One region of the Bradyrhizobium ingae genome, then DNA from elsewhere that is predicted to be linked to it. Evidence: riboswitches for the same ligand, from Rfam matches in the RefSeq annotation. Region 1 holds a riboswitch; the other holds the start of a gene.
The links. A riboswitch is a leader RNA that binds a small molecule or an ion and turns the genes downstream of it on or off. The one in region 1 is predicted to bind ZMP and ZTP.
Positions count from the first base shown of each region.

Region 1 (7,202 bases):
GGCGCGCCGTCGGCGACGCAAGTTCCCGCGGCTGCCAATGGCGGCGTGAACGCACTGATCTGGCTGACGCGGATAGGGCTCTATCTCGGGCTCTTCGCGGGCGTCGGCGGCGTGTTCTTTGTGGTCTGGATCGCGCGATCGATGAACGGCATGCTTGTGCCGCGCGCTGCGCTTTTTGTGGGGGTGCTGAGTGCGATCGCTTCGCTTCCCCTGTTGGGACTCGATCTCCTCGGTCTGTCGCTCACCGCACTGCTGACGTCAGCGCCCTGGACGATTGCATTGACGACAAGCGCCGGCCCCGCGCTTCTGATCGCGATCGGCACGATGCTGGTCGCCTGCATCGCGCTGCGCGGAGGGCAGGGCGCGCGCGTTCTCTCGGCCATCGCGCTCGCCGGCGTCGGCCTGTCGCTTGCCAGCACCGGCCACGCCGCGACTGCACCGCCGCAGGCATTGACCCGGCCGGCGATCTTCATCCACGGCCTCGGTATCGCGTTCTGGACCGGCGCGCTGGCACCGCTGGCCGTTTTGATGTCGAGACCGACGGCCGCCGCGCTGCCGATCCTGAACCGGTTTTCACGCCTTGCCCTGCCGGTCGTCGCCATCCTGGCGCTGACGGGCTTGACGCTCGCCGTCATTCAGCTCGAGAGCTTTGCTGCCCTGGTCGAGACCAGGTACGGCATCATCCTCTCGATCAAGCTCGCGCTCCTCGCGCTGCTGTTGGCGCTCGCAGCGTTCAACCGCTTTCGCCTGACGCCCGCGCTGGCCAAGAACCTCAAGGCGGCCTTCGCTCTCAGGAGCTCGATCATTGCGGAATGCGTGCTTGCGCTTGCCGTCTTCGCCGTCGTCGCCGGCTGGCGCTTCACGCCGCCGCCGCGGACGATCGTCCCGGAGACGCCGCTGGCGATCCATATCCATGGCGAGAAGGCGATGTTCCAAGTCCTCGTATCGCCCGGCAAGGCCGGTACCGATGACTTCGTCCTCCAGCTCATGACAGGTGAGGCGACGCCGCTTTCCGCCAAGGAGGCGACGCTGACCCTGAGCCTGCCGGAGCGCGGCATCGAGCCGATCGAATATGACGCCGAGCGTGGCACTGACGGCTACTGGCACGTGCGCAAGGTCGAGCTGCCGTTCGCCGGCCGCTGGCATGTGCGCATCGATGCGCTGGTGACCGATTTCGAGAAGATCACGCTGGAGGACGAACTCGACGTCGCGCCGCGCTAGAGAGGGCGGCGACCGGTTCCAGGAGGGGCCTTGAACGTCTTCATCCGACATCTGAAGGAAACAGAAAAATGACAGGAGTTTCGTCGCGTTAGCGCGTTTTCTTCATTCCCGGCCTTGTGTTTTCGCTCCCAATCCGGTTTCACTGCAACCCCTCACTGATTCTTCGAGTGTATCCATGCGGTTGTCCCGGTTCTTTCTGCCCATCCTGAAAGAAAATCCGAAAGAGGCGGAAATCGTCTCGCATCGCCTGATGCTGCGCGCAGGCATGATCAGGCAGGAGGCCGCCGGCATCTATGCCTGGCTGCCGCTCGGCTTCCGCGTGCTGAAGAAGATCGAGCAGATCGTGCGCGAAGAGCAGGACCGCTCCGGCGCGATCGAGGTGTTGATGCCGACCTTGCAGCTTGCCGATCTCTGGCGCGAGAGCGGCCGTTATGATGCCTATGGTCCGGAGATGCTGCGCATCGCCGACCGCCACAAGCGCGAGCTTCTGTACGGGCCGACCAACGAGGAAATGATCACCGAGATCTTCCGCGCCTATGTGAAGTCCTACAAGAACCTGCCGCTCAATCTCTATCATATTCAATGGAAATTCCGCGACGAGCAGCGTCCGCGCTTTGGCGTGATGCGCGGTCGCGAATTCCTCATGAAGGATGCCTATTCCTTCGATCTCAACGAGGCGGCCGCGCGCGTCGCCTACAACAAGATGTTCGTCGCGTACTTGCGGACCTTCGCGCGCATGGGGCTGAAGGCGATCCCGATGCGTGCCGAGACCGGCCCGATCGGCGGCGATCTCAGCCACGAGTTCATCGTGCTCGCCGAGACCGGCGAGTCCGGCGTCTTCATCAACCGCGACGTGCTCGATCTGCCGGTTCCCGGCGAGGACGTCGATTATGAGAGTGATCTGACGCCGATCATCAAGCAGTGGACCTCGGTCTATGCCGCGACCGAAGACGTGCACGATGCTGCGCGCTTCGAGCAGGAGGTGCCCGAGGCCAAGCGGCTCAACACCCGCGGCATCGAGGTTGGCCAGATCTTCTATTTCGGCACGAAGTACTCCGAGCCGATGAAGGCGATGGTGGCGGGGCCCGACGGCGTCGACGTGCCGATCCACGGCGGCTCCTACGGCGTCGGTGTCTCGCGTCTCGTCGGCGCCATCATCGAGGCCTGTCACGACGAGGCCGGCATCAAATGGCCGGAAGCCGTGGCGCCGTTCCGCGTCTCGATTCTCAACCTCAAGCAGGGCGATGCCGCCGTCGATGCGGCCTGCGAGAAGCTGTATGCCGACCTCCAGGCGAAGGGCGTCGACGTGCTCTATGACGACACCGACCAGCGCGCCGGGGCCAAATTCGCTGCCGCCGACCTGATCGGCATCCCCTGGCAGATCATGATTGGGCCGAAGGGGCTTGCTGACGGCAAGGTCGAGATCAAGCGGCGCGCCGACGGTTCGCGCGAGACCATGTCGCCGGCCGACGCGGTCGCTCGCCTGACCGGCTGAATATTATCCACCGCGCCATTTGCGGGGCAGGCAATCCGGCCACAATTGACCCCGAATCATGGGATTATCGAGCGATGGATGAGACCATGACAGAGCCAGTGCACACCGCGCCCTTCGCGCCATTCGAGTGGATGTTATCGGCGCGCTACCTGCGGGCGCGCCGCAAGGAAGGATTCATCTCGGTCATCGCCGGGTTCTCCTTCCTCGGCATCATGCTTGGCGTCGCCACGCTGATCATCGTCATGGCCGTCATGAACGGCTTCCGCAAGGAGCTGCTCGACAAGATCCTCGGCCTCAACGGCCATATCCTGGTGCAGCCGCTGGAATCGCCGCTGACCGACTGGAAGGACGTTGCCGAGCGCATCAGCCAGGTGGATGGGGTGCGGCTCGCCGCGCCCGTGGTCGACGGCCAGGCGCTGGCGTCCTCGCCGTTCAATGCCTCGGGCGTGCTGGTCCGCGGGATCCGCGCCGACGACCTGAACAACCTCACCTCGATCGCCAAGAACATCAAGCAGGGCTCGATCGAGAATTTCGACGAAGGGCAGGGCGTGGCGATCGGCCGGCGGCTTGCCGACCAGTTGTCTCTGCATGCGGGCGACAGTATTACCCTGGTCGCGCCGAAGGGCGCGGTGACGCCGATGGGCACGACGCCGCGGATCAAGCCTTACAAGATCGTCGCCGTGTTCGAGATCGGCATGTCCGAATACGACGCGGGCTTCGTCTTCATGCCGCTGCCTGAGGCCCAGGCCTATTTCAACCGTAACAACGACGTTACCGCGATCGAGGTGTTCACCACCAATCCCGATCGCATCGACGCGTTTCGCAAGTCGGTGACGGAGGCTGCCGGCCGGCCGGTGTTCCTGGTCGACTGGCGACAGCGCAACTCGACCTTCTTCAACGCGCTGCAGGTCGAGCGCAACGTGATGTTCCTGATCCTCACCATGATCGTGCTGGTGGCCGCGCTCAACATCGTGTCCGGCCTGATCATGCTGGTGAAGGACAAGGGCAGCGACATTGCGATCCTGCGCACGATGGGCGCCTCGCAAGGATCGATCATGCGCATCTTCCTGATCACGGGCGCCTCGATCGGCGTGGTCGGCACGCTCGTCGGCTTCTGCGTCGGCCTCGTCATCTGCCTCAATATCGAATCGATCCGACAGTTCCTGTCCTGGCTCACCAGCACGGAACTGTTCTCGCCGGAGCTCTATTTCCTGTCCCGGCTGCCTGCCGAGATCGACGTCGGCGAGACCACCGCGGTGGTCATCATGGCGCTGACCCTGTCGTTCCTTGCGACGCTCTACCCGTCCTGGCGCGCCGCGCGTCTCGATCCCGTCGAAGCGCTGCGGTACGAGTGAGGGCCTGATGGAGCAGGGGGCGGAAGATGTACCGGTCATTTATCTCCACGAGATAAAGCGGCAGTACGTGCAGGGCGAGAACGTGCTGACCATCCTGGACGGCGCCAAGCTCGCGCTGTGGGCTGGGCAGTCGGTGGCGCTGGTGGCGCCGTCAGGTTCGGGCAAGTCGACGCTGCTGCACATCGCAGGGCTGCTGGAGGCGCCCGATTCCGGCGAGGTCTATGTCGGGGGCTCGCCGACCTCACAACTGCCCGACATCGAGCGCACGCAGCTTCGCCGCACCGAGATCGGCTTCGTCTACCAGTCGCATCGGCTGCTGCCGGAGTTCTCGGCGCTGGAGAACGTCATGCTGCCGCAGATGATCCGAGGCTTGAAGCGCTCCGAGAGCGTCAAGCGCGCCAAGGATATCCTGTCCTATCTCGGGCTCGGCGACCGTATCACCCATCGTCCGGCCGAGCTGTCGGGCGGCGAGCAGCAACGCGTCGCGATCGCCCGCGCGGTCGCCAACGCCCCGCGGGTGCTGTTTGCGGACGAGCCGACCGGCAACCTCGATCCCGGCACCGCCGAGCACGTGTTCCAGGCCCTGATGCAGCTCGTCAAGGCAACCCAGGTCTCGATGCTGATCGCGACCCACAACATGGAGCTCGCCGGCCGTATGGACCGGCGGGTGTCGCTTTCCAACGGCCAGGTGGTCGAGCTCGACTAAAAAGCCCGAAAACAATCCCGCCGGGCGCAGCGTGGATGCACCTTGCCCACGGGAGAGGTGACTTGTGACCCGGGCTTGCACCGATTCAATCAGAACCAATCGAGCTTTACAGCCGGATCACCGGCATCTTGAACGGACCGGCATAGGCGGCTGCGTGCGCGACCGCTTCGTTGGCTACCTGCGGAAGCGATTGCATTTCGTGAACCCTGAAGCTATGAAATTGATGGTCGCGTGACTGGCGAGGCAAGGTGGACAACCACCGGGGAACGCGAGCAATTCACTGTGCCGTTCGCCTGGGCAATTGGGACATTCCCAATCAAAACGCTTCTTCCGGAGCTGCCCATGCTGACGTCGATCAGAATTACCGGACTTCAGACTTACGGCTATCACGGTCTGTTCGAGGAAGAGCGCAGGCTCGGACAAAAATTCAACTTTGACATTTTGGCCACGCTACAAGAGGTGCGGACCCACCTCGGGGACGATCTGGACTCGTCCGTGAGATATGACGCGGTCGTCGACGAAGCCGTCCAAATTGCAGCGTCAAGTAAGTTCCAGACTCTGGAGGCTCTAGGTGAAACGATCGCCGCAAGTCTGCTGCGGCGCTTCGCCATCATGGACAGCGTTACAGTCGCGGTTGCGAAATGCAGTCCACCTATTGCGCATTCGATAGAACAGGTCGGTGTCGAGGTCAGCCTGCGGCGTGCCGACCTCACGCTATCCCAGGATGGGATCGTCGGCATCTGACTCTCTCTACGTCCCCGCGTTCATGTCAGCGACTTTCATCACGGGAAGGGGATGCCATGGCGATCCTCACACGCATCGAACCAGATTGGGCAATTCGACCATTCCAGCCTGGTGAAGCGCCGGCGGTTCGGCGGCTCATCGAGGCCGTCTGGCATGAGCATTTTGCCGATCACCCTGAATCCTTTGTACGGGACTTCATTTATTCGCGTCTCTCGGACGTCGACAACGCGGAAACCATCTACGCTCAGCGGGGTCTCTTCTTGTGCGCGGTCGCCGAAAGCACAATCATCGGCACCGGTGCGATCAAAGGTGTCGACGATCGAGAGTGCGAAATGGTTCGCATGTTTGTCTCCCCAATCTACCGAGGTCGCGGGATCGCACGGTCCATCGCAGATGAACTCATCAGCTTTGCCCGTAGCGCAGGATATGATCGCGTTCGCCTGTCCAGTAACAACGCGCTGACGGCCTCCCATCGTCTCTACGAAAAGATGGGCTTCCGACCAGTGTCCCCCTGGGACCGAGGCGGCGAAACCTACTCACGGTACTACGCCCTCAGCATATGAAAGGCCAATATCAAGGCGGTCGCTCATCCCACCGAGGGTGTGCTGCATTTCGAGCTCATGAGCTTTCAGGCCAATGACGATCCCGGGTTGAAGCTCGTCGTCTACATCGGTCTAAATAGTAAGCGAGCTAAGAACCGCCGCAAATCAGTTCGCGACGGTTCCCTAAAGCGCGATGAGATCAGGATAAATCGCTGCCGCACTTTAGGTCGTTGTTTGAGCATGATCTTTTCGGAAAACCGCTGCGCGCTTTCCGGATCATGCTCTCGCGCGCCACCAGTTCCATCATCGAGTTCCAAAGGTTTCCGCTGCGGAACAGTGCGCGTGCATCGCGGCGCAACAAACGTTGCGGTTAGTTTAAGCGGCGAGCTGGAGCCGCTATTGGACCCCCGACGTCATCGGCCAGATGTGCAATGGCGGACGTCCGCATCACACCTTCAACCTGGGTAGGGAATTTAATGAAGATTCTGTCTGCGCTGCTCATGGCGGCGCTCATGCTCGCGGGCACAGGGGCAGGCCACGCGGCGGTTCGGATTGCCGACGACCCCGGCGGGCAGATCGGGACTTACCTTTCCAAGTACAGCGAACTTCGCGCTTCAGGCCAGTCGGTGATGATCGATGGTCTTTGCGCTTCGGCGTGCACCATCCTGCTCTCAACGATCCCTCACGACAAGATTTGCGTCACCTCGAACGCAACGCTTGGGTTTCACGCTGCGTATGATTTCGCCGGCAATGGCCGAACTGTCACTAATCCCCAAGCAACCCAGTTGCTCTATTCGGGGTATCCATCCCAGGTGCGGCGATGGATCGCGAGGCGCGGCGGCCTCACCCCCAGAATGATCTTCCTTCGCGGCAAACAGCTGCAAGCCATGTATCGTCCTTGCTACGTCGATGCCCGTGCTCCCGCGGCGATGCCAAGCGACTCTGCCTTCGTCGACCAGGAGCAGCGTGGCTTCCTTGCCAGCTTTGGCGCCCGGTCGGCACGTCCCCGCAAATAGCCAATTCCCCCACGTTCGCTCTCGCTGAGCCTCCCTGGTCGGCAGAGCGAACACTGCATCCAGAATCAATCGAGGAATCCTGATGGTGTTTCGTTTGAGCGCCGCGATCTGCGGCGCCTTAAT
Region 1 is NZ_JBVUBB010000024.1:106,753-113,954, forward strand. It holds gene ACV1FX_RS28335 (copper resistance CopC/CopD family protein) at 1-1,221, shown strand, start outside; gene proS (proline--tRNA ligase) at 1,397-2,716, shown strand; gene ACV1FX_RS28345 (lipoprotein-releasing ABC transporter permease subunit) at 2,791-4,071, shown strand; gene ACV1FX_RS28350 (ABC transporter ATP-binding protein) at 4,076-4,777, shown strand; ZMP/ZTP riboswitch at 4,999-5,083, shown strand; gene folB (dihydroneopterin aldolase) at 5,120-5,521, shown strand; gene ACV1FX_RS28360 (GNAT family N-acetyltransferase) at 5,578-6,084, shown strand; gene ACV1FX_RS28365 (hypothetical protein) at 6,540-7,079, shown strand; gene ACV1FX_RS28370 (RlpA-like double-psi beta-barrel domain-containing protein) at 7,162-7,202, shown strand, end outside.

Region 2 (7,202 bases), on a different contig from region 1:
ACAAAGCCCTGCGTTCCGAACAGGCGGCGCGCCGCCGTCAGGATCGCCTCCGTGGTCGCGGCCCGCCTCTCCGCCTGCTTTGCCATGGTCTCTTCTAATCTCGCTGCGTCGCAGGCCTCTCATGGTGCGGAGCGCGTGTGACGCAACAGAACTAGTCGAATTCCGCGCAAGCTGCCAGTTGACTTTTCGACTGGCGGTCGGTATTTACCGACTATCAGTCGGTTTATAATCGTGAGGTGCTGCAATGCCGAGCCGTGAGATTGTCGAAGCATTTGCGACGTACCTCGAGGACGGCGACTTCGTCGGCGCGATCGAGCGGTTTTATTCAGCCGACGCCGCCACCTATGAAAACCAGGCCGAGCCCATGGTCGGCCGCGACAAGCTGGCGGCGAAGGAGCGCGGCGTGCTGGCTGCCTTCAAGGAGGTCAAGGCCGCGCGCCTCGGTCCAAGCCTGATCGCCGGAGATCATGTCGCCACGCGCTGGAAATTCGCCTTCACCAAGGCCGACGGCACCACACGCACGCTGGAGGAGATTGCGTCCTGGCGCGGCGAAGAGCTGATCGAGGAGCGCTTCTTCTACGATCCGAAACAACAGGCGTAATACCGGACGCGGGAACCAGAGTACGCCGGCATTTGCATCGATTTGTTATCGATATCGGCGGTTCCATATGCACATCGTGCCGGGGCGATGCCGACGCGGGCGATAATTCATAGATCGTCAAAGGTTTGCAGCGAATTCTCGGGCCTGAGCCGAATATGAACGGCCCATGCTGCAGGCTCTCGAATGCGGTCCCGAGTGACGTCCTATCTGACCAAGCTGTTCGCCGGCGATCTCGCCGCGTTCGGCGGACCCGCAACCGACGACACCGTCGCCGGCCACATCCGCGCGGAGCAGATGTCGCTCGTGCTCGGCTATTCCGTCGGCATCATGCTGGCCAATGCCTGCAATGCGGCCGTGCTTGCCATCGCGCTCTGGGATTCGCCGGACTCGAAGTTCGCCGTGGCCTGGGCGGCTGCAGTCGCGGGCGCTGCGATCCTGTTCGGCGTGCAATCCCACAGCGCCCGCCGGATCACAAAACCGCAATTCGTATCGCGCCGCGCCATGCACCGGCTGGTGCGCAACGCGTTCATCCTCGGCTCCGCCTGGGGCATCGTGCCGGTGGCGTTCTTCGCGAACGCCTCCACGGGCGGCCAGCTCATCATCACCTGTCTGTGCGCCGGCATGCTGGCCGGCGGCGCGCTCGCCTTCGCCACCATCCCGATTGCGGCCATCGCGTTCACGACTCCCCTCTTCCTCGGCATCGGGATCTGTCTCGGCAGCGGGGGCGATCCCGCTTACCTGCTGATGGCCGTGTTGGTCGTGGTCTACGGGGGCGTGCTGCTGCGCGGCGTCTTCGTCAATTCCTTCACCTTCATGCGTCGCATCATGCGGCAGCTCGAAGCGGAACGGTCGGTCCGCCAGGATCCGCTGACGCACCTGCCGAACCGTTTCGCGTTCAACGAGACGCTCGATGCCGCGTTGAAGCGACTGGCCCTGTCCGGCGAAGAGTTCGCCGTGCTGCTGCTCGACCTCGATCGCTTCAAGGAGGTGAACGACAAGTTCGGCCACCCGGCCGGCGACGAATTCCTGGTCCAGGTCGCCAGCCGCCTGCAACGCTGCACGCGGGCAGCCGAGCACGTCGCGCGCATCGGCGGAGACGAGTTCGCACTGGTCATGGCCAATCTCACCCGGGCCGAAGACGCGCTCGAGATCGCGGAGCGGTTCGTCGCGGCCTTCGCAGAGCCGTTCCCGATCGAGGGGCGCGAGGTCGTCGGAGGCACCAGCGTCGGCATCGTGCTGGCGCCGCGGGACGGCGATACGCAGCTTGACCTGCTCAAGCATGCGGACGCCGCACTCTATCGCGCCAAGAAGAGCGGCCCCGGCACGATCTGCTTCTTCGAAGCCGCCGACGACAAGTCGGCGCGCGACCGCAAGGCGCTGCAATCGGATCTGGAGCTCGCCATCCTGCGCGACGAGCTGTTCCTGGTGTATCAGCCGTTCCTCAATCTCAGGGAGAACCGGATCACCGGCTTCGAGGCTCTTCTGCGCTGGAAGCATCCGGTGCGCGGACTGGTGCCGCCGAGCGAGTTCATTCCGATCGCCGAGGAAACCGGCCTCATTCACGAGATCGGCGAGTGGGTCATCCGGCGCGCCTGCGCGACGCTGGCCGAGTGGCCCCGCGATATCAGGGTCGCGGTGAATTTCTCCGCGGCGCAATTCCACAACACGGGCATTCTCCAGACCATCGTGCAGGCGCTGACCGAGGCCAACGTCGCCCCTCACCGGCTGGAGATCGAGATCACCGAGTCCATGCTGCTGTCGAAATACGGCTCGGCATCATCGATCCTGAACGCGCTATTGCAACTCGGCGTCACGGTGGCGCTGGACGATTTCGGCACCGGCTTCTCGTCGCTGACCTATTTACGCAAGCTGCCGTTCAGCCGCATCAAGATCGATCAGTCCTTTATCAGCGACATGCTGGCGCAGCCGGACTGCGCCGCGATCGTGAAGTCGGTAATCGCGCTCGCGCGGGACCTGAATATCGGCGTTGTCGCCGAAGGCGTCGAGACGACCGATCAGCTCGAATATCTGCGCCAGACCAATTGCGACGAGGTCCAGGGCTATCTCATCAGCCGCCCGGCTTCGGCCGAGCAGGTCTTGGCGCTGCTCGACCCGAAGAAGCATAGGGCGACTTACGCGGCGTAGGGCCGGTGCTCATAAACATCATCTTCCGAGGGTAAAGCGGAAGCCGCCCCGCTTGGTGGTCATCGACGGCTTTTGCCAGAGCCGAACATCCGCTTCATTTGCCACTCGCCGCTCCGGCACAAAGTGTTAAGCTCTCGGTCCTCCAGGCGTGGTCCTTGAGGGGACGCATGCGACGGCGGGAAGTTAGCCCACGCGCCTGAAGCTGGTGATTAGCCTCAACGCCGCAAAAGCGCAGGGACCGACCATGCCGCCGACACTGCTCACTGGCACTGAGATGATCTCACTGGCACTGAGGTGATCGAATGAAGCGGCGCGAACTTCTTGCGGGATTGTTGGCCGCCACGACGGCGAGCGCGCTGCGGGCAGCCGAGCCGAATAAGACCTACCGGCTGGCATTCCTGTCGTCGGTTGCCGACCTAAGCGAAACCGGCATTTACAAGCCTCTCTTTGCCGAGTTGCGACGACTTGGCTACGTGGAAGGACAGAACTTCGTTGTTGGGCGCTTCTCGGCAAAGGGAGATGCGTCGCGCTACGACACAACCATTCGCGACGGCGTCAGTTCGTCCCCGGACGTCATCCTCATTACGGGGACTAGCGATCTAGTTCTTCGAGTAAAAGCGCTGGTTCACTCCATTCCCGTCGTCGCGACGATGAGCGATCCGGTTGCATTGGGGATCGCCAACAATTTTGCGCGACCAGAAGGAAACATAACCGGGATCAGCGTGGATGCCGGGATCGAAATCTGGGGCAAGCGGCTTGGGTTACTTCTGGAGGCTGTTCCGACAGCCAGCCGCGTCGGATATCTTTTTACAGAACTGTACTGGAACAGCAGGGCCGGTGACGCTGCGCGCGCGGCAGCTCGCAAGTTCTCAGTTACGTTAGTGGGTTCGCCGATGCGGGCTCTGCAGGAGCCAGAATATCTACGCGTTTTTGATCTACTCCAACGTGAACACGCCGACGCCCTACTTGTCAACGAAACTGGAAATCACTTGGACAACCGACGTCTTATTGTGGACCTCGCAGAAAGGAATCGCCTCCCAACGCTCTATGCCTACCGGGAATTTGTCGATATCGGAGGATTGATGGCGTACGCCATCGACAGAAACAACATGTTCGGTCAAGCGGCGCGATACATTGACCTGATCTTCAAGGGAGCCAAACCCGGCGAGATACCGATCTATCAATCGGACAAGTACATGACCTTCATCAACCTCAAAGCCGCCAAGACGCAGGGCATCACCATCCCCGCATCACTGGTCCTCCGCGCCGACGAGGTGATCGAGTAGCTCCCTCTCGTTGCGGCGCATAAGTCCGGAAATGGCCCGATGGCGAAGTTCGACTTGCCTCCGAAGCCGTCCGCTGATCGGGATAGACCGGAAATACCCGCGGGATATCGATTAGCTGGTACTCGACGGCGTAGGCGTCGCAGCATAGTGATCGAAACGCATTGTGAAGGTTGCACGCCCCCGGCTCATCGAGCGCAGATTATTTACAAAACCACTCATTTTCAGGAGCGGCACCATCGCGTTGATGACAGTGGAATTGCCGCGCATGTCCTGGCCCTGGATCTGCCCGCGCCGCGAGTTGAGGTCGCCGATGATGGAGCCGGTGTAATCTTCCGGCGACACCACCTCGACCTTCATTATCGGCTCAAGCACCACCGAGCCCGCTTTATGGAGCGCCTCGCGAAAGGCCGCGCTCGCGGCGATCTTGGAGGCGAGTGGCGAGGAATCGACATCGTGATAGGCGCCGTCGATCAGCGTCACAGTGAGGTCCACAACCGGAAAGACGGCATCGGCCCTCGACTTTGGCTCAATCGCGATTTCGAGCTTTAACTGTGCGGACACTTCATCCGCCATTGCATACGGATTGAGTTCCGGATGGCCAGACTTCCACTTGACCCATTCATCGGCGTCGCGATGCGAAACAAAGTCAGCAATCGGGACATCAGTGAGGTCCGCCTGTCGGTGAATGACACGCCAGCCGCCCTCTTGAATGCGCTGAATAATGAAAGTTTGCACGGGCAAGGAGGTCATCGGCGAATGTCACAGGTGCAGGCTTCGGATTGTTTTCCTAAAGTTAGCACAATCTACTATGTGAATGGTTGACAAAATTGGCGTACGCAACCGATAGAGGACTCCGTAGGAGCGCTAGGTGTTGTACGCAATTTCCCATTGGCATGCGGGCTGGCACGCGCTCCTTGTCGTAGGTTGTTCTGTCCTTTGGCTGCTACGACATCTGTTAGCCGGTGCATGGATGCCGTCGGACGGCGGCCGCATGGAGGCCGAAAGGCGCGGCCGAGAACGAATTATGGAGAGTTACGACAAGTACATGGGCGCGATGACGACGATTAAGGACCGTCTCGCGTGTGGACGGCCTTCCGTTGCAGCGTGTCGACGGTAACTATGCCGCGGGCGCGCGACACGCAGGCGTAGATCTTGTTCTTCCGATTCCGGTGATCGCGTCCGCACGAGCTGCCGGTTGCGGAAGGTCCGCAGGTAGGCTAGCTTCTCCGCCACGAAGAGCCGCCGTGCTCATTCGTTCCCATCGCGCGACTGGCGAGCTGACGTGGAATTGACCACGGTGAAGCGCGAGGGGTTCCGACGCCGATCGCCTGGGCAACCAATCTGCTGGAAAAACAGCGTGATGAGGAGCCCAAGCATGCCGTCGTTTCGCAACGAACTGTCCATCAACGATTCCGAGATCGCGGCCGCCCTTGCGGGGGAAGAGCGCCGTCAGCAAGACGGCGTCGAACTGATTCCATCCGAGAATTACACCTACCCCGAGGTGCTCGAGCTGCTCGGATCGGTCTTCACCAACAAATATTCCGAGGGCTATCCCGGACGCCGGTACTATGGCGGCCAGCAGTTCACGGACGAAATCGAGAACCTCGCGCGCCAGCGGGCCTGCTCGCTGTTTCGTGCCGAGCACGCCAACGTTCAGCCTCTGTCGGGATCGCCGATGAATCAGGCCGTCTATCTCGGCCTGCTCGATCCCGGCGACACCATTCTCGCCATGGACCTGTCGCATGGCGGCCATCTCACCCACGGCGCGCCGGTGTCCCACATGGGGCGTCTGTTCAACTTCATTCGCTACAAGACGGATTCGAAGAGCGGAGCGATCGATTTCGACGCATTACGGGCCACAGCGCGTGAAGCGCGTCCGAAAATGGTGTTGTGCGGCTACAGCTCCTATCCGCGCGACCTGGACTATGCTGCATTCAAGAGCATCGCCGACGAGGTCGGCGCGCTCACGATGGCCGACGTGAGCCACTATGGCGGACTGATCGCCGCGAACGTCATGCGCAATCCGCTTGATGCCGGCTTCGATGTCATGACGACGACATCCCACAAGACCCTGCGCGGCCCCCGTGGCGGGATCATCCTGTGCCGGAAGGAACACGCCGCTCGGATCGATGCTTCCGTCTTTCCCGGTTTGCAGGGTGGACCTCACATGAACGTCGTGGCCGGGACCGCCGTGACGCTGAAGAAAGCGATGAGCCCGGATTTCCAGGCGTACGCGGGGCAGGTCTTGCTCAACGCGAAGATTCTGGCCGGAACGCTGATGGAACGCGGGATGAAGCTGGTCACGGATGGAACGGACAATCACATGATGGTCGTCGATACGGCGGCGTCCGTCGGACTGGATGGGCGGACAGCCGAGGACCTGCTCGATGCCATCGCCATCACCACCAACAAGCAGATCACTCCCGATGATCCGCGCCCACCGCTGAGGCCGAGCGGCATCCGCCTCGGGACACCAGCCGCGACCGCGCGCGGCATGGGCGACACCGAAATGCGTCGTATCGGCGAATTCATCGCCGCGGCTCTGCAGGCGAAAGGAGACGATGCCGTCCTCGCGCGCCTCAGGTCAGAGTGTGTCGAGATGTGCCGGGCTTTTCCTGTTCCAGGCGTGGTGCCGGGATCCGGAGCGAACTGATTGGCCTCGAAACTGCAGACCGCAATTTAACGCGCTGAGATTAAGCATGGAAGGTGCGCTCCCTCCCCCGCTTGCGGGGGAGGGCTGGGGAGAGGGTATCTCCACAAAGAGACTCCCCAAGAGGAGAGAGCCCTCACCCAGCGCTTCGCGCCGACCTCTCCCGCAAGCGGGAGAGGTGGAGGCCGCGGCCCTTTCCGTTCCTCCTAACAGATCCTGCTCCGGACTCGCTCAGATCGCATCCGCCCGTTGCAGCGTGTCCACGGTGATGGTGCCGCGTGCGCGCGAGACGCAGGCGCAGATCTTCTGGTTTTCCTGCTTCTGATGGTCGCTGAAGAAGACGTCGCGATGATCGATCTCGCCCTGGACGTCCACGACGTCGATCGCGCACAGACCGCATTCGCCGCGCTTGCAGTCGTACATCACCTCGTGGCCGGCGGCATTGAGCACGTCCAGCATGGAGCGTTCGCGCGGGATTTCGAGCTCGACGTCGGAACCCTTCAGACGAACGCGAAATGCT
Region 2 is NZ_JBVUBB010000002.1:66,604-73,805, forward strand. It holds gene ACV1FX_RS02930 (TetR/AcrR family transcriptional regulator) at 1-86, opposite strand, end outside; gene ACV1FX_RS02935 (nuclear transport factor 2 family protein) at 245-601, shown strand; gene ACV1FX_RS02940 (putative bifunctional diguanylate cyclase/phosphodiesterase) at 785-2,746, shown strand; gene ACV1FX_RS02945 (ABC transporter substrate-binding protein) at 3,049-4,032, shown strand; partial or broken gene fusA (elongation factor G) at 4,144-4,539, opposite strand; ZMP/ZTP riboswitch at 5,288-5,373, shown strand; gene ACV1FX_RS02955 (serine hydroxymethyltransferase) at 5,408-6,685, shown strand; gene ACV1FX_RS02960 (PDR/VanB family oxidoreductase) at 6,914-7,202, opposite strand, start outside.
Region 2: another riboswitch for ZMP and ZTP. It lies ahead of ACV1FX_RS02955 (serine hydroxymethyltransferase); the one in region 1 lies ahead of folB (dihydroneopterin aldolase).